One region of the Arthrobacter sp. Ms25 genome, then DNA from elsewhere that is predicted to be linked to it. Evidence: riboswitches for the same ligand, from Rfam matches in the RefSeq annotation. Region 1 holds a riboswitch; each other region holds the start of a gene.

Evidence for each region. A riboswitch is a leader RNA that binds a small molecule or an ion and turns the genes downstream of it on or off. The one in region 1 is predicted to bind S-adenosylmethionine.
Region 2: linked by a shared signal. The riboswitch ahead of AC5RT8_RS11770 (hypothetical protein) and the one ahead of AC5RT8_RS07290 (bifunctional o-acetylhomoserine/o-acetylserine sulfhydrylase) in region 1 are both predicted to bind S-adenosylmethionine.
Region 3: linked by a shared signal. The riboswitch ahead of AC5RT8_RS08760 (cobalamin-independent methionine synthase II family protein) and the one ahead of AC5RT8_RS07290 (bifunctional o-acetylhomoserine/o-acetylserine sulfhydrylase) in region 1 are both predicted to bind S-adenosylmethionine.

The regions. Positions count from the first base shown of each region.
Region 1 covers NZ_JBNHFP010000002.1:600,327-606,106, reverse strand. Annotated here, with positions in the region: gene AC5RT8_RS07300 (VOC family protein) at 1-696, shown strand, start outside; gene metX (homoserine O-acetyltransferase MetX) at 702-1,835, opposite strand; gene AC5RT8_RS07290 (bifunctional o-acetylhomoserine/o-acetylserine sulfhydrylase) at 1,841-3,157, opposite strand; SAM riboswitch class IV at 3,235-3,351, opposite strand; gene AC5RT8_RS07285 (VOC family protein) at 3,512-4,162, shown strand; gene AC5RT8_RS07280 (DUF3592 domain-containing protein) at 4,298-4,723, shown strand; gene AC5RT8_RS07275 (glycoside hydrolase family 2 protein) at 4,653-5,780, opposite strand, start outside.
Region 2 covers NZ_JBNHFP010000004.1:53,918-59,697, reverse strand. Annotated here, with positions in the region: gene AC5RT8_RS11775 (CU044_5270 family protein) at 1-733, shown strand, start outside; SAM riboswitch class IV at 958-1,090, shown strand; gene AC5RT8_RS11770 (hypothetical protein) at 1,106-1,510, shown strand; gene AC5RT8_RS11765 (CPBP family intramembrane glutamic endopeptidase) at 1,606-2,370, opposite strand; gene AC5RT8_RS11760 (NAD(P)H-hydrate dehydratase) at 2,411-3,292, opposite strand; gene AC5RT8_RS11755 (histidine phosphatase family protein) at 3,273-4,007, opposite strand; gene AC5RT8_RS11750 (hypothetical protein) at 4,115-4,681, shown strand; gene AC5RT8_RS11745 (1,4-dihydroxy-2-naphthoyl-CoA synthase) at 4,758-5,711, shown strand; gene AC5RT8_RS11740 (AMP-binding protein) at 5,719-5,780, shown strand, end outside.
Region 3 covers NZ_JBNHFP010000003.1:126,242-132,021, forward strand. Annotated here, with positions in the region: gene AC5RT8_RS08750 (MsnO8 family LLM class oxidoreductase) at 1-546, opposite strand, end outside; gene AC5RT8_RS08755 (peptide MFS transporter) at 755-2,224, shown strand; SAM riboswitch class IV at 2,342-2,465, shown strand; gene AC5RT8_RS08760 (cobalamin-independent methionine synthase II family protein) at 2,484-3,689, shown strand; gene AC5RT8_RS08765 (hypothetical protein) at 3,771-3,974, shown strand; gene AC5RT8_RS08770 (hypothetical protein) at 4,037-4,402, opposite strand; gene pgm (phosphoglucomutase (alpha-D-glucose-1,6-bisphosphate-dependent)) at 4,530-5,780, shown strand, end outside.

The sequences.
Region 1 (5,780 bases):
TTCTACGCCGGGCTGCTCGGCTGGGACGCCGTGGACCTGGGCAAGGAGTCCGGGCACTACGTCCATTTCCGCCGCGACGGGCAGGCAGTGGCCGGCATGATGCAGAACTCGCCGGAAACCGCGTTTCCGGATTTCTGGACCGTCTACCTCGCCTCCGACGACGCCGGGGCCACAGCCGACGCCGCTGCCGCCGCCGGAGGGCAGGTGCTGCTGGACCCGGCACCGGCCCTGGACCAGGGCACGGTGGCGGTGCTCGGCGACCCCACCGGCGGGGCCATCGGCGTCTGGCAGCCGGGAACCCTCAGCGGATTCGCCCGGATCGATGAAACCCGGGCCCCGGTCTGGTACGAGCTGATGACCAGCAACTATCCGGCTGCCCTGAAGTTCTACCGGGACGTCTTCGGCTGGCAGACAGAAGTCCTTTCCGACACCGCCGATTTCCGGTACTCCACGCTGCAGAGCAACGGCCGCCCGGTGGGCGGGGTGATGGATGCTGCCGCTGAACTGCCCGAGGGCATCCCCTCCCACTGGGAAATCTACTTCGGCCACGGGGACATCGACGCCGCGGCGGGGCAGGCTGAACAGCTGGGCGGTGCGGTACGGAGTGCCCCGGAGGATTCGCCGTACGGCCGGATGGTCCAGCTGGCGGACCCCACCGGGGCGGCGTTCTGGCTGATGGAGGCGCCGGACGCCTGAGCGTCCTACCCGAACACCTCACGCTGCAAGGCTCCGGCTATCTCCCGGACGCTGGTCAGGAAACCGTCGTGTCCGATGGGAGCCTTGATGAGGTGGACCGGCGTCCCCCGGGGAAGGGCCGCCGCCAGGTCCGCCGACTGCTGCGGAAAGTACAGCCGGTCCGACTCCACCGCGGCAATGAAGAAGTCCGCCGTCGTTTCCGCGAGCGCTGCCCGCAGGGATCCCCGGCCGCGGGCGACGTCGTGGCTGACCAGCGCTTCGGTGAGCACCAGATAGCTGTTGGCATCGAACCGGCCGGCCAGCTTGCCGGCCTGATGGTCCAGATAACTCTCCACGGAGTAACGGCCCCGCCCGGCCGGCAGCACGGCACCGAACGGGTCCTCGGCCGCCTGCGGGGTGCGCCCGAACCGGTAGTCCAGTTCCGGTTCGGAGCGGTAGGTGATGTGCGCGATCCGGCGCGCCAGTCCCAAGCCGGCCAGCGGCGGCGCCCCGTTGTAGTAGTCACCTCCGTTGAAATCCGGATCCAGGCGGACGGCTGCCAGCTGCGCCTGGGCAAACGCGATCTGCTCGGCCGTGCTGGCTGCGGTGGATGCGATCACCCCGCAGTGCAGAACCCGGTCCGGTTCGGTCACCGCCCATTCCAGCGCCCGTGCTCCCCCCAGCGAGCCGCCCAGGACGGTATGCCACCGGGCTATGCCGAGCAGGTCCGCGAGCCGGGCCTCCGCCCGGACCGAATCGCGGACGGTTACGAACGGGAACCGCGATCCCCAAGCCAGGCCGTCCGGAGCCGGTGCAGCGGGGCCGGTGGAGCCGTAGCAGCCGCCGAGCATGTTGACCGAGACCACGAAGTACCGGCGGGTATCCACGGTCCGGCCGGGACCAACGAGCTCCTCCCACCAGCCGGGTTCGCTACTGCTCCCCCGGGCTACGTGGCTGCTGCCGGTGAGGGCATGCGGGATCAGCACGGCGTTGCCGGCATCGGGATCCAGCTGCCCCCAGGTCTCGTAGGCCAGGACAACGTCGGGCAGGTACCCGCCGGTTTCCAGTTCCAGTCCGCCGATGGAGGCATACTGCAGCACCCCGTCCTGTCCTACGGGGTGCTGCAGCGGCCGACGCTGCGGCGCCGTGTGCCGGTTCACGGAAGCTACGCTCCCTTGGCGGCCCGGAACCCGGCGTCGAGGTCGGCGAGGATGTCATCGATGTGTTCAAGGCCCACCGAGAGCCGGACGAGTCCCGGGCTGACCCCTGCCGCCAACTGTGCCTCCGCGCCCAGCTGGCTGTGGGTGGTCGAGGCCGGATGGATCACGAGGGACCGGACATCGCCGACGTTGGCCACGTGCGAGTGCAGCTCCAGGCCATCGACAAACCGCTTGCCGGCGTCGACGCCGCCTTCAATCTCGAAGGAAACAATCGCGCCGGTGCCGCGCGGTCCGTATGTGCGGCCCCGCTCAAACCACGGGCTGGATTCCAGGCCCGCATACGCAACCGACACGACGTCGTCGTGGCCTTCCAGCCAGTTGGCCACGGCGACGGCGTTGGCCACGTGCCGCTCCACGCGCAGGCTCAGGGTTTCCAGGCCCTGGGCAATCAGGAACGCGTTGAACGGCGAAACCGAGGAACCCAGGTCCCGCAGCAATTGCACGCGTGCCTTGAGGATGAACGCCAGGTTCGCACCGAGGCTCCCGTTGACTCCCAGGTCCCGGGCATAGACGAGCCCGTTGTAGCTTTCGTCCGGGGTATTGAAGCCGGGGAACTTTTCCGGGTCGGCAGCGAAGTCGAAGTTGCCCGAGTCCACGATCACGCCGGCGATGGCCGTGCCGTGCCCGCCGAGGTACTTCGTGGCCGAGTGCACCACGATGTCCGCGCCCCACTCGATCGGGCGGATCAGGTACGGGGTGGACAGGGTGTTGTCCACGATCAGCGGCACCCCGGCCTCGTGGGCCACGGCGCTGACCCCTTCCAGGTCCAGGACATCCTGGCGCGGGTTGGAAACCACCTCGCCGAAGAAGGCCTTGGTGTTGGGCCGGACCGCCGCCCGCCACTGGTCCAGGTTGTCCGGGTCCTGCACGAAGGTGGTATCGATGCCGAAGCGCTTGAGCGTGTGCTTCAGCAGGTTGTAGGTGCCGCCGTAGAGGCTGGGGCTGGCGACCACATGGTCGCCGGCCTGCGCCACGTTCAGCAGGGCGAAGGTTTCCGCGGCCTGCCCGGAGGCGAGCAGCAGGGCGCCGACGCCGCCTTCCAGGGAGGCGATCCGGTTTTCCACCGCTTCCTGGGTCGGATTCCCGATCCGAGTGTAGATCGGTTCCAGTTCGGCCAGGGCGAACCGGTTCGCGGCCGCCTCGGCATTCGGGAAGACGAAGGACGTGGTCTGGTAAATCGGCAGGGCGCGTGCGCCGGTAACGGCGTCGGGCTCCTGGCCTACATGGATCTGCCGGGTTTCAAATGACCAATCTGCACTCATGATGCTCCCTCAAACCAGGGGCCGCACAACGCCGCCGGGGTGCATCCGGGTACGCCGGATGTCCGGTGGGGTCGTGGGACCCGCGCTTGCCGGACGCCCGTTTGGCGTACGGCCAGGTCTTCACCCGGGGCACCCCACCGCGGTTGGAGGGTTGCCGGCCAGCAAGCCGGGGCTATCTGCTGGCACTCATGACCTGCACCTATGGAAACCGATCTGCCGCGCCCGCGCAACCTCTGTGACGCACCGTGAAATTACGGACCCGTTGGGCGGCGATGTGGTGCTGCGCAGGGAGAATTTCGGCACTTAGGCTTCCCTTGGTCGAGACCCGTATCACGACGTGTCACAATGGGCCGCATGCGCTTGGACCATGTTTCTTATGCCTGTGAATCTGACGGTCTTTTGGCCACCACCGAGAGGATTGCCAATGCTCTCGGCGCCGACTTCGTAAAGGGTGGCGTCCACCCCCGATTCGGTACCCGCAATATGATCCTGCCCTTGGCCAACAACCAGTACGTCGAGGTGGTGGAGGTCCTGAACCACCCGGCCTCGGACAAGGCACCCTTTGGCCAGGCCGTGCGCCAACGCTCCGAATGCGGCGGCGGCTGGATGGGCTGGTGTGTTGCCGTTGATGACCTCTCGCCCTTCGAGGAACGCCTCGGCCGGGAATCGGTGCCGGGCAACCGCAAGTTCCCGGACGGCCAGGAGCTGACCTGGCGGCAGATCGGCATCAACGGCTTGATTGCCGATCCGCAGGTGCCCTACCTGCTCCGCTGGGACGACGGCACCGAGGAGCTGCACCCCTCCAACGCCATTCCCGGGATGCCCGGTTCGGTGAAGCTCAAGTCCCTGACGATTGCCGGATCCGCCGCACGCGTCACGGACTGGCTGGGCCATCCCGTGGAAAAGCCGCTGGAGAACGTCGATGTCACGTGGATTGCTCCGGCCGGCACCCCGGGCATCATGTCCGTCACCTTCGACACAGCCAACGGGCCCGTCGAGATCTAGTTCCATCCACCGGGGGGAAGCATGGCGGCGAGATTCACCGTCCGGCGACGGCACGGGCGGCTTCCGGATGCTCCCCGGCCTCCGAAGCCGCCGTCGCCACTGGTGTTATTCCTGTACTCGCTCTTGGGTCTGGCCATGGTTGCTCCCCTCCTGTTCCTGTACGTGCCGGCCGTCGAAGGCGACCGGCACGTAACGCACATCGGCGTCCGCGCCGAGGGAACGGTGGAGCGCGTTTACACGGAACGACGAGGCAAGCGGAATAGCCGGACCGTCACCATGGCTGAGGGCCGGTACGTAGATTCCGGTAGAACGGCGAGGACCGTAACCTGCCAGGTGCGCACCTGGAAACTGGTTGGAACCCAACCCCCCGAAGCAGTGAAGGGCGAACGGGTGACCGTGCTCTATGACCCGGAGGACCGGGACCGCGCAGTGGTGGACGGCTGGCAGCGCGCCTACGGGGTCAGGGGCGGGCTCTTCCTTGTGTGGTTCTTCATGTGCGCTTTCGCGCTGGTGCTGGCACCTGTCCAGGGCGTCCGGAAGCTGCGCCGGCGCCGCCTGTAGCGGCACGGACGAGACGTTCGTTGAGCCCTCGCACCAGCCCGGCGTCGATCTTCACCACCCGGCGGTCGTAGGTAAGCAGTCCGTTGACCTCGTCCTCGACGTCGGTGAGCTGGGTGTAGACGGTGGCGGCCAGGCCGCGGGCCACTGCGGGTTCGATCTGCCGACGGTGCAGCCGCTCGTAGGCCCGGGCCAGGGCAGCGCGGGACCGGAACCGGCGGTAACCGAACTCCTTGTCGTTGAAGGTGTGCCCGGGGATCCGCAGGCTGTACCCGCCGTATTCGGACAGCACCACGGCACGGCTTCCGGCCAGCCAGTCCTTCCGCAGCCGGAAGGGCACAAAGTAGACGTGCACGCTTTTGAGGTCTCCCCCGCCCTGATCGTGCCAGCCGCTGGCATGGTCGATGGTCCGGGTCGGGTCCAGGCCGCGGAGCAGCTCAGCGACGGCATTGGCATCGAACTGGCCCCATCCTTCATTGAACGGCACCCACACCGCGATCGACGGGCTGTTGCCCAGCAGCTCCACCGTGCCGTGCAGTTCCGCCAGGAATTGTTTCCTGCCCTGTTCGTCGGCCCGCCCGAAGGCGGCGTAGTCGTCGTCGGACCGGTGCGCCGCGCCCACCGCTGGGGCCGTAACCACGGCGTGCTTATAGGCCGTGCCGCCGTTGACCAGGTCCTGCCAGACGAGGATGCCCAGCCGGTCCGCGTGGTAATACCAGCGCAGGGGCTCGATTTTGATGTGCTTGCGCAGCATGGTGAAGCCGAGGTCTTTCGCGGCACGGATGTCCGAAGCCAGGGCCTCGTCCGACGGCGCGGTGTACAGCCCGTCCGGCCAGTAGCCCTGGTCCAGCAGGCCCGCGTGGAAATACGGCCGCCCGTTCAACAGCAGCCGCAGGTGCCCGGCGTCGTCGGGCCCCACGCCTACGGTGCGCAGCGCCGTGTAGCTGCGGACGCGGTCGGTTTCCGTCCCGTCCGCGAGCAGCCGCACGGTGACGTCGTACAGGAACGGGTCTTCCGGGGACCAGAGGCGCGGATCCGGAATCGGAATCCGCACCGGGGT
Region 2 (5,780 bases), on a different contig from region 1:
AGGCCAGTACCTGAAGATCGACACCACCGAGCTGACCTGGAGCGGAAAGCAGATGCCTGACGGCAGCGACCTTTCCTGGCAGGCTACCGTCAGCGATCAGCTCTACGTACCGGCAGATAAGAACGGGGAATGGGTCTGGAACCGCGGAGAGCGGATTCCGCTGGAGTCCTCGTCCGACGCCGCCAAGGCTGCGGCTGCTGAAATGGCCGAGTTGATGCGGAAGGGGAAGGGCGGGATGCCGGATCCGACGGTAGGAATTCAGCGTGGCCAGGGCGGGGACTTCTACGGGCACGCGCCGATGGTCATCATCGGTACCGCCCTGAACGAAGCCGGAAGCCTGCCCCGTGATCCCCGCGCCCTGCTGGACCTCATCTATGACCGGACGAATGGCGCCAACAAATCCCCGGAACTGGCAGCCTTCGTCACGATCGCTGACGGTCTGCGTACCGGGGCTGTCCCCGCTGACCTGCGGGCCGCGATGTACAAGGCTGCCGCCCTCATCCCCGGTGTCACAGTTGGGGACCGGCAGGCAACGGTGGACGGAAGGACGGGTATCGCCATCGGCATCCCCTCTTTGGAGGGAACGTCACGGGCCGACATCATCATCGATCCAGCCTCGGGACTCGTCATCGGAGAACAGGAAGTGCTGCTGAAGGACTTTCCCGATGCCCCGGCTGGCACTGTCTCAACCTGGACCTCGGTAAAAACCTCAGTGGTGGACTCCGCGCCATAAAACACTGTCCGGCTCATCCGGCATTGGCACCGGATGGGGATGAGGGTGCTGCACCCCGGGCGCCGGACGGGCTGGGCTAGGCGGCTTTAATAACTTTCGCGAGCTCTGCGAGCAAAAGTCTTCGTTGCCGCCGTTCCGGTCCGCCCGGTACCCCTCCCAGCCGCACGACCCGAACGGAATGCCACTGTCGAAATGTCAGTGGGCTCCGCTACAGTAGTTTTCAGCTTCACGAGATGTGGCCTTCGCCCGGGAAACCGGGCATAAAAGCTCCGACTGGCCCCACACCAACCCCACTGTTCGGCGGGTGGTTCGGATGACGAAGCGGCCTGCGTCGCCCGTCGCAGGCAAGGACAACCTGCAAAGGAACCCACTGTGAGCATTTCCAGTGTCAGCAAATCCGGTCTCGGCAACTGCAGCGGCTTCGCCCCGGGACACAACATCCATTGGATCCACAACCGCCGGCTCCAGGGCTGGGAGCAGTGGACCGACGTCGACGTCACGGCCGATCCGCAGCTGGACCTCATCTACCTGGTCTCCGAAGGAATCCAGCACCTGATGTGGTTCCACAATGTCCCGGCCGTCGCCACCGCCCTGGCGGCCGCCGTCGATACACCGCAGTGGTGCCAGCGCTATTCCACACTGATGGTCCCCGGCGGGTTCGACTCCGATGCGCGGAGCTCTTTTTTCTACTTGGCCCGGCCGGAGCGGGTTCTGCCATGCAACGGCTCCCTGGTCCGGGCCCCGGAAACCGAGCGGATTGAGAAGGCCGGCTCCTAGGTGCTGCCCCGGCAGCTTCCGTACAGCTGATGCGGCCCGGCAGGGCCGGTAGCCGCATCAGCTGTACGGAAGGCACGCTGGGTCCGTCCGCCGGACTACTGCTGCAGCAGCTCCGGCGGCACGGCGTACATCACCAGCACGCCCAGCAGGTTCTTCGCCGCATGCACGCCGTAGGAAAGCATGAAGTTGTTGCCCGCCCAGACATAGAGGCCCACCAATGTGGCACCCATGGCCAGGTACGGCATGAGCACCGGCAGGGACAGGGATTCCTTGCCCACGATATGGATCGAGGCGAACAGCAGCACCGACAGGATGCAGCACGCCCAAATATTCCAGTACCGGCTGAGCTTGCCGATCAGCAGGTGCCGGAAGATGTACTCCTCCACAAAGGGTGCCAGCACCACCAGCAGCGGCACGATCAGCCAGGGCGAGACCGATCCGACGAATCCCTGCACGGCTTCCTGGTTGGCCGCAGTCTGGACATCCCCGGTCAGCAGCACGCCCACCATCGTCGCGATGAGCATGAGGATGACGCCGGCGGGAATCAGGGAAAGCGTCAGCAGCGGACGGGTCGCCAGGATCTTCGTTTCCCGCACCACGTAGGGGCGGGCGGCAAGGAATGCCAGCAGGCCGGCAACCGCGTAGAACGCGAAGTTCAGTACGTAGGAGGCAGTCAGGGGATCCGGAACCAGCAGTATGAGCACCGGGAAGACAAGTCCGGGGGCAAAACTCAGCACCAGCAGGAACACCACGTAGAACCCCGCCGCCACCGCATCGCTCCGGGTAAAGCGGTAGGGAAGCCACGGGATGTTCGGGGCAGGACGCCCCGACGGACTTCTCCGGTATTCGTTGGCAGTCATTACCTCAGGATATGGGCCGCAGCTGAAGGAGGCATCCCCGCTAGTTCAGCTCGGCGATCACCGGCGGCATGGCGTCAAGCAGCTCCCGGGCCAGGAAGCTCAGCGGACCCCGCGATGCGGAGAGCCGGTCTCCGCTTGCGGCATGCAGGTAGGTGCCCCAGCACGCAGCCTGTTCCGGCGTCGCGCCGCGGGCCAGGAACCCGCCCACCGCACCGGCGAGCACATCACCGGATCCTGACGTACCCAGACCGGAGTTTCCGGCCGGCACTTCCCAGCTCTTTCCGTCCGGGGCGGAGATCAGGTTATGCGCGCTGACCACCGCCGAGTATTTCCGTGCCACGTCCAGGGACGCTTTCGCCAGGTCCAGGGACTCCTCCTCCGTGCCCTCTTTCCCGAGCAGACGCAGGATTTCGGCACGGTTTGGGGTGAGGACAAGCCGGCCGGCAAGCGTATCGAAGAGCTCCGGCAGCCCGGGCAACACGCCCAGGGCATAGGCGTCCAGCACCACCTGGGTCTTTTCCCCGAGCAGCGGCACCACGGATTGCAGCAGTGCTGCCGTCCGGTCAGGATCCCCCATCCCGGGACCGATGACCACGGCGGCGGCGGAGGAGAGGTCGGCTTCCAGCAGCGGCCCGGCGACGCGGCCGTCAATCTCGCCCGATTCCTCGGGCAGGCCGACCACCCCGGATTCGGGAATGGCCACGGCGACGGCGATCGCGGCCGACTCCACCACGGCCATGCTGAGGCGTCCGGCGCCGACGCGGAGGCCGGCAAGCCCGGTCAGCATGACGGCGCCCGGGGTGCGGCGGGAGCCCCCGACGACCAGCACGGTCCCGCGGTCCTCTTTCCCGGACGCATCGGTGGAGAGCCGCCAACCGCGCAGCAGCGCAGGGGTTACGACCTCAGCGGGGGTGGATGTCATCAGTTTCTCCTGCGTGTTCGGTCACGGGTGCTCCGCCGTCCTGCAGGTGGAGCACGCTGTTGAAGGTGTGCAGCTTCCAGGGTCCGGTGCCGTCCGGACGCACCAGCCGCGTGACGGAACCGTTGCGGACGCTGTTGGCGGCGGCCGTGTCCAGCAGTTCCTGCTCACTCATGCGTTCGCAGACGTAGCGGATCAGGAGGATCACGGCATCGTGGCAGACCACGGCCACCCGCCTGCCGTCTTCCTCGTCATCCAGGTCGCGGAATACGGAACGCAGCCGGAGCGCGACGTCGGCCCAGGACTCGCCGCCTGGCGGCCGGTACGCAAATTTGCCCAGCCAGGACCGGCGTTCGGCTTCCTCGGGGTAACGAGCGGAGACGCCCGCGGAGGTCAGCAGATCCAGGATCCCCAATTCCCGGTCCCGCAGGCGTTCATCGATCCGCATACCAGCAGCGGCCAGTCCGGCCAGTTCCGCCGTCTGCCGGGCCCGCAGGTAGGGCGAACACCAGACGGACTCAGGCAGCTCTGCGGCCGGAAGTCCAGCGAACCAGCGACCCAGCGCCTGCGCCTGCTGCTCGCCGTCGGCGCTCAGCGGAACATCCGGGTCCCGCCAGGGCAGGTCGATACGTTCGGCGCCCTCGCGGCTGGCCCGGGTAGCCGCCACGTTGCCGGCGGACTCACCGTGCCGGATCAGAATCAGTTCAGTTGCACCCATGGTCCGACTCTACCCGCCGTGCCCCGGCGGCACAGGGAAACCGGAACCGCAGAAAGAATCTGCTCCGCCCCTGTAACTGGTGGGGTCCCTGCGCCTAGAGTCTGCCCATGGGGAATTCATCAGAAAAAGAAACCTGCACGTTTCCGCGACGGCGCCCGGAGCGGAACCGGCTGGTGTCAATTGCGGCCGTGGCCGTGCTTGCCGGTGCCCTGGCTTCCTGCTCGCAGCCCGCCTCGGACCCCGCTGCCTCGCCGTCAGGAGATCCGGCGGCGAACAGCTCCCCTGCACCCGGTTCCGGCACCGAAACCGGCAGCCAGGCACCGGAGGCCGGCAGTCTCATGGATCCGTTGGAAGGGAACAGGCCCGCTCCGACCGGTACGGAAACTGTCGTCATCTCCGAGCAGGGCACCGGGACCGGTTCCTATCCACTGCCGGCAGTCCCGTCTCCGGGCGAAAAAGTCATGGTCACCGCTTCCTGCCCCGAGGGTGAGCGGATAATCATCGAAAGCGACGCCGGCCTGCTGTGGGCAGACCTGGTGTGCGGAAACCCGGCGGTCTCGTCCTACATCAGCAAGGCGGCAACGGCAGGGACCACGGACAACGAGATACGCGTCAGCACAGCGGAGGGCCAGCCGTACTGGCTCCTGGTCACCGTGCAGGAGCCGGCGTCCTGAGGCCGCGGAACCTCCGTGTCCTCCGGGCTGCAGCGGGCTGTCAGGCGGGTTTGGCCCCGGGCGATAAACTCGGGTTGTGAGCACAGAACTTCCAGCACAGGTGTCCGATATCTTCGACCCGCAGCAGTGGCGTCTTGTCTCCGGGTTCGAGGACCTGCAGGACATGACCTACCACCGCCAGGTGGAACGCGACGACGACGGCGCCGTCGTGCGGGACCTGCCGACCGTGCGGATTGCGTTCAACCGTCCGGAAGTCCGCAACGCCTTCCGCCCCGGCACCGTGGACGAGCTGTACCGGGCCATGGACCACGCCCGGATGACCCCCGACGTTGCCACCGTACTGCTCACCGGCAACGGCCCCTCCCCCAAGGACGGCGGCCATTCCTTCTGCTCCGGCGGGGACCAGCGGATCCGCGGCCGCGACGGATACCGGTACGCCGAGGGCGAGACGAAGGAAACCATCGACCCGGCCCGCGCCGGACGTCTGCACATCCTGGAAGTCCAGCGCCTGATGCGCACCATGCCCAAGGTGGTCATCGCCGTCGTCAACGGCTGGGCAGCAGGCGGCGGGCACAGCCTGCACGTGGTCTCCGACCTGACCATTGCCTCGCGCCAGCACGGCAAGTTCAAGCAGACAGATGCGACCGTGGGCAGCTTCGACGCCGGCTACGGCTCGGCGCTGCTGGCCCGGCAGATGGGGCAGAAGAAGGCCCGCGAGATCTTCTTCCTGGCCCGGGAGTACTCTGCCGAGGAGATGGTGGCCATGGGAGCGGTGAACGAGGCCGTGGACCACGAGAACCTGGAAAAGGTCGCCCTGGAATACGCCGCAGACATTGCCCGGCAGTCGCCGCAGGCCATCCGCATGCTCAAGTTCGCCTTCAACCTTGCCGATGACGGCCTGGCCGGCCAGCAGGTCTTTGCCGGCGAGGCGACGCGGCTGGCGTACATGACGGATGAGGCGGTGGAGGGCAAGGAAGCCTTCCTGGCCAAACGCGACCCGGACTGGTCCTCGTTCCCCTACTACTTCTAGGACCGTTGTGGAACTTCTTCCAGTCCTCGTGAACCCCGGCTTCGACGCCGGCATGCTGCTCTCCCCGCT
Region 3 (5,780 bases), on a different contig from region 1:
GACGCCGAGGCCCGCGCGGGCGGCTATTTCCACTCCTGCTCCGGTGGCGAGGATAAACACCGGCGTCTGCCCGCCGTCCTGCGGGCGGGCGGTGATCGGCGCGGTGCCGTCCAGGTAGGCCAGCAGCTCGCCCACATGCTCCTCGAACTGTTCCGCTTCGGCCTGTCCCGCCCGCAGCGCTGTCCGCACTGCCGGAGTGAAACCGATGGAGCGGCCGAGACCGAGGTCGATCCGGCCCGGATGCAGCGCCTGCAGAGTAGCTGCCTGCTCTGCCACGACCAGCGGTGCGTGGTTCGGCAGCATGATGCCGCCGGAGCCGATCCGGATACTGCTGGTGCGGGCGGCCAGGGCGGCTATCAGGACGGCGGGTGCCGAACCTGCAATCCCGGCCACGGCGTGGTGCTCCGCCACCCAAAAGCGCCGGTAGCCCAGCTGTTCTGCCGATTCGGCGCGGTTAAGGACGGCACCGAGTGCGTTGGCCTCCGAAAATCCTTCCCGGGAGTTGGCGCGGTCAAGGATGGAGACGGGAACGCTGAGGCTGGCCATACCCCTTCCAACCCGCACGGCGGCGGGGGAATTCCGGACCCGCCGCGCAAATCCGCGCGTCATGCAGGGGCTTATGCATGTAACGCGGGCAAAATCATCCCATTTTCCTGTGACCTTCAACATAAGCTGCCAAAAAGCTGCCTAGTGTTCGGCGGAATCTTTGGGATGTGGCTGCTTTTGCCCCTCCGGGGAGTGGGAACATTAACGCGTGAGCCATACCCCCAGTACCCCAGGCGTAAAAGAAGCGCGTAAAAACTTCTTCGGCCATCCCCGGATGTTGGCCAACCTCTTCAGTGTTGAGCTGTGGGAGCGATTCTCCTTCTACGGCATGCAGGGCATCCTGCTGTACTACATGTACTACAGCACTACCGACGGCGGCCTCGGCATTGACGAAGCCATTGCCGTCTCCTTGGTCGGCGCCTACGGCGGTGGCGTGTACCTCTCCACCATCCTCGGTGCCTGGCTGGCGGACCGCGTCTTCGGCGCCGAACGGGTGCTGTTCTACGCTGCCGCACTGGTCATGCTGGGCCACATCTCCCTGGCCGTGCTGCCCGGCGCCGTCGGACTGGCCACCGGCCTGATCCTGATCGCCGTGGGTTCCGGCGGCGTGAAGGCCAACGCGACCTCGCTCGTGGGCACCCTGTACGACGAAAAAGACCAGCGGCGCGACGCCGGCTTCTCCATCTTCTACATGGGCATCAACATCGGCGCCCTGATCGGCCCGATCCTGACCGGCCTGGCCTGGAGCCGCTACGGCTTCCACATCGGCTTCGGCCTGGCCGCCCTCGGCATGGCCATCGGCCTGATCCAGTACGGGATGACCCGAAAGAACCTGCCCGAATCCGCCCACCAGGTGGCCAACCCGCTGCCGAAGCAGCAGTACATGAAGGTCGGCCTCATCGCAGCGGCTGCCCTGGTGGTCATTGTGCTGGCCGTCGTGTTCAACATCCTTACTGCCAAGAACCTCGCGGTCGTTATGGCGATCGTGGCCATCACGGCGGCCGTCGCCTACTTCGTCGTCATCCTCGGCAGCAAGAAGGTGAACCAGGTGGAGCGCCGGCGGGTGTATTCCTTCATCCCCCTCTTCATTGCCAGCGCTGCGTTCTGGGCCCTGTTCCAGCAGCAGTTCACGGTGGTGGCGCTGTACGCGGACTCCTCGTTGAACCGCACGATCTTCGGCTGGGAAATGCCGCCGAGCTGGGTGCAGTCCATCAACCCGGTCTTCATCATCATCTTCGCTGCCGTGTTCGCCGGTGTGTGGACCAAGTTGGGCGACCGTCAGCCGTCTTCCCCGCTGAAGTTCGCGATGGGTCTGTCCGTGATGGGCCTCGCCTTCTTGGCCTTCATTCCGTTCTCGGGCGGCGCACCGAACAGCACCCCGCTGCTGGCCCTGGCCGGCATCCTGCTGCTGTTCACGTTCGCTGAGCTGTTCCTGTCCCCGATTGGCCTGTCCGTGGCTACCAAGCTGGCGCCGGAAGTCTTCCGGAACCAGATGGTGGCGCTGTTCTTCCTGTCCGTTTCCCTGGGCACCACTATGGCGGGCTGGCTGGCACAGTTCTACGACCCGGCAACCGAAGTCAGCTACTTCACCTTCAGCGGCGTCACCGCAATCATCCTCGGCATCGCCCTGGCTGTGGCCACGCCGTCGATCAAGAAGCTCATGGGCGGCGTGCGCTAGCGCACCTGCACCACGCGCCTGGGACGGCGGCACCGGAATTCTCCGGGGCCGCCGTCCTTTTTTGCGTGCCGTCATCTTCTTGGCCGCATCCCGGCAGCATGGCTACGATGGGTCCAGCTTCAGGAGACACGGCCGCCAAGCTCCGACTTGGCCGTGCACCAACCCCATGCTTCGCGGGTGGTTCGGATGACGAAGCGGCCTGCACCGCCCCCTGGGCGCCCGGTGCAGGCAAGAGCACGGATTCCTAAGGATCACCGCCATGCGCAAAAGCACCGACCGCATTCTGACCACCCACGCCGGTTCCCTCCCGCGCACACCCGAACTGATCGCCGCGAACGCCGCCCGCGCCGCCGACCCGGCGACCGCGGAGGGCTACGCCGAACTGCTGCAGTCCGCCGTCGCCGACCTGGTGCGCCGCCAGCAGGCAGCGGGCATCGACATCCCGAACGACGGCGAATACGGGCACGCGATGTCCTCCGCCGTCGACTACGGCGCGTGGTGGTCCTATTCCTTCTCCCGGCTCAGCGGCCTCAGTGTTGCCGAGACCGGAATTTGGGACATGGAGCCGCACCGCTCCGCACCCGGCGCCATTGTCCTGACCAGTTTCGGGGACCGCCGCGACCGTCAGCGCTTCGCCGATGCCTACACCGACCCGTCCTCGGGCATCACCACAGGGCCGCAGAAGGTTTTTCCTAAGGTCACGGGACCGGTGGAATACACGGGGTACGACGCCGTAGCCCGCGACATTGCCAACCTCAAGGCTGCCCTGGCCGGCACGGGTGCAACGGAGGGTTTCCTCGCCTCCCTGTCCCCCGGCTCCTGTTCCCGGATAGCCAACGAGTACTACGCCACGCAGGAGGAGTTCATCTACGCCTGCGCGGATGCGATGCGCGAGGAGTACAAAGCAATTGTCGACGCCGGACTGATCGTCCAGATCGATGATCCGTCCATTGCGGAGAACTGGGACCAGATCAATCCGGAACCTTCGGTTGAGGACTACCTGCGCTTCACGCAGATCCGGGTGGAGGCGCTCAACTATGCCCTGCGGGGGCTGCCCGAAGAGCAGATCCGCTTCCACCTGTGCTGGGGTTCCTGGCACGGACCGCACACCACCGACATTGAGTTCCGCCACCTGGCGGACACCCTGCTGCAGATCAATGCCGGTGCCTACAGCTTCGAGGCCGGGAACGTACGGCACGAGCACGAATGGCGGGTCTGGGAAGACACCAAGCTGCCGGACGGGAAGATCATTCTTCCCGGCGTCGTCTCCCATGCCACCAACGTGGTGGAGCACCCGGAACTGATAGCGGACCGCATTGAACGTTTTGCCCGGCTGGTGGGGCGGGAAAACGTCATTGCCTCCACGGACTGCGGCCTGGGCGGCCGGGTGCATCCGCAGATCGCAGCCGCCAAGCTGGAAGCGCTCGGGGCCGGTGCCCGCCTCGCCAGCAGCCGGCTTTGGTAAGCGGGCAGCGGCGCCGGCCGGCTTCAGTGGTCTAGAGTGGAACCGTAAGGTTACTTATGGTTCACAGCAGAGGAGGCCATTATGGCTGACACGAATGCACACGATCCGAAGACGGAATCCACGAACCCGATCGAGAACGCCATGGAGAACCTGGTGCAGACCTCGGAAGAAGTCCCCGACGGCAGCGGCAGCCAGGACCATTCCGACCCGCGGACGGAAGTGCACTCGAACCTCGCACAGGGCTTGAATTCCGACAACGAGAACTTCAAGGACAAGCACAGCTGACCTGCCGGGTGGGTGCGGCGGAGGGATTCCACCGCCGCACCTTTACCTCGTTCGGCGCGCGGTCAGCCGTCCAGCCCGGCACTGGTCAGCACCAGCATCGCGGTGGCCGCCGCGAGGCCACCCAGCGCGCACACGGTGTTGAACGCCGTGGCCCCGGCCTGCCGCCGGCCCCGCCCGAAGAGGACCGACGCCGCGATCCAGGCCCCGGCGAAGGCCAGTGCGGGCAGCGGACCGCTGGCGAAACCCACGGTGTCTTCCGCCCACTTCGGCAGCGCGAATGCCGACCGCTGCGTCCAGAAAAACCAGAACACCGGTGCGGCGCAAAGGTAGGCCGCGTTGAAGAACACCATCATCATCCGGGTGCCGCGGAGTATTCCGGCAGGCGTGCCGGCGCCCGTGGCCCGGGCGGAAGTCCCCGAAGAAGCCATCCACCTGCCCTTCCCCCGCTTTGCCGCCGATCTGCGGCGTTGGGATAGAGCATACGGCCGCGCACGGAATTTCCACCTGCAGGCCTGCGTCTGCCGCCTGCGGCGTTTCTTTGGCATGCTTAGGGGTATGTCTAATCGTGCCGGCCAACGCGCCGAACCTTCCGACCTTGTAGACCTCACCGCGCTCCTGGACGCCTATTACGACGTCGTGCCGGATCCTTCCAACGTCGCCCAGCGCGTTGTCTTCGGCACCTCCGGCCACCGCGGCTCTTCGCTGAACGGCGCCTTCAATGAGCAGCACATTGCCGCCATCACCCAGGCCATCGTGGAATACCGCACCTCTGCCGGTATCACCGGACCGCTGTTCATGGGCAAAGACACCCATGCCCTGTCCGAACCGGCGCAGAACACGGCGCTGGAGGTCCTGGCCGCCAACGGCGTCAACGTGCAGATCGATGCGCGCAACGGGTTCACCCCCACCCCGGCCGTGAGCCACGCGATCCTCGTGCACAACGCCACCCGCACGGACCAGGCCGACGGCATTGTGGTCACCCCGTCGCACAACCCGCCCGCAGACGGCGGGTTCAAGTACAACCCGCCCACGGGCGGACCCGCCGGGTCGGACATCACCAACTGGATTGCCGACCGCGCCAATCAGTTGCTCGAAAACGGCCTGTCAGGGGTGAAGCGGATTCCCCTCGGCGAAGCACGCCTGGCCGACTCGGTGGGCACCTATGACTTCCTGGCGCACTACGTCGAAGACCTGCCCGCGGTGCTGAACCTGGATGCCATCCGCAGCGCCGGACTCCACATCGGCGCAGATCCGCTGGGCGGGGCCTCGGTGGATTACTGGGGCGCCATCGCGGAACGGCATCAGCTGAACCTGACCGTGGTCAACCCCAACGTCGACCCGCAGTGGGCGTTCATGACCCTGGACTGGGACGAGAAGATCCGCATGGACTGCTCCTCCCCGTATGCCATGGCCTCCCTCATTTCCAGGGCCGGGGATTACGACATTGCCACCGGCAACGACGCCGATGCGGACCGCCACGGCATTGTCACTCCCGATGCGGGTCTGATGAACCCGAACCATTACCTGGCCACCGCCATCGATTACCTGTACCGCAACCGTTCCGGCTGGAACGCGGACGCCATGGTGGGCAAGACCCTGGTCTCCTCCTCCATGATCGACAGGGTTACTGCCGACCTGGGCCGGGTACTCATGGAGGTTCCGGTGGGCTTCAAGTGGTTCGTTCCGGGCCTGCTGTCCGGGGAGACGGCCTTCGGCGGCGAGGAATCCGCCGGCGCGTCCTTCCTCCGGCTCGACGGGAAGCCGTGGAGCACCGACAAGGACGGGCTCCTGCTGGCACTGCTGGCC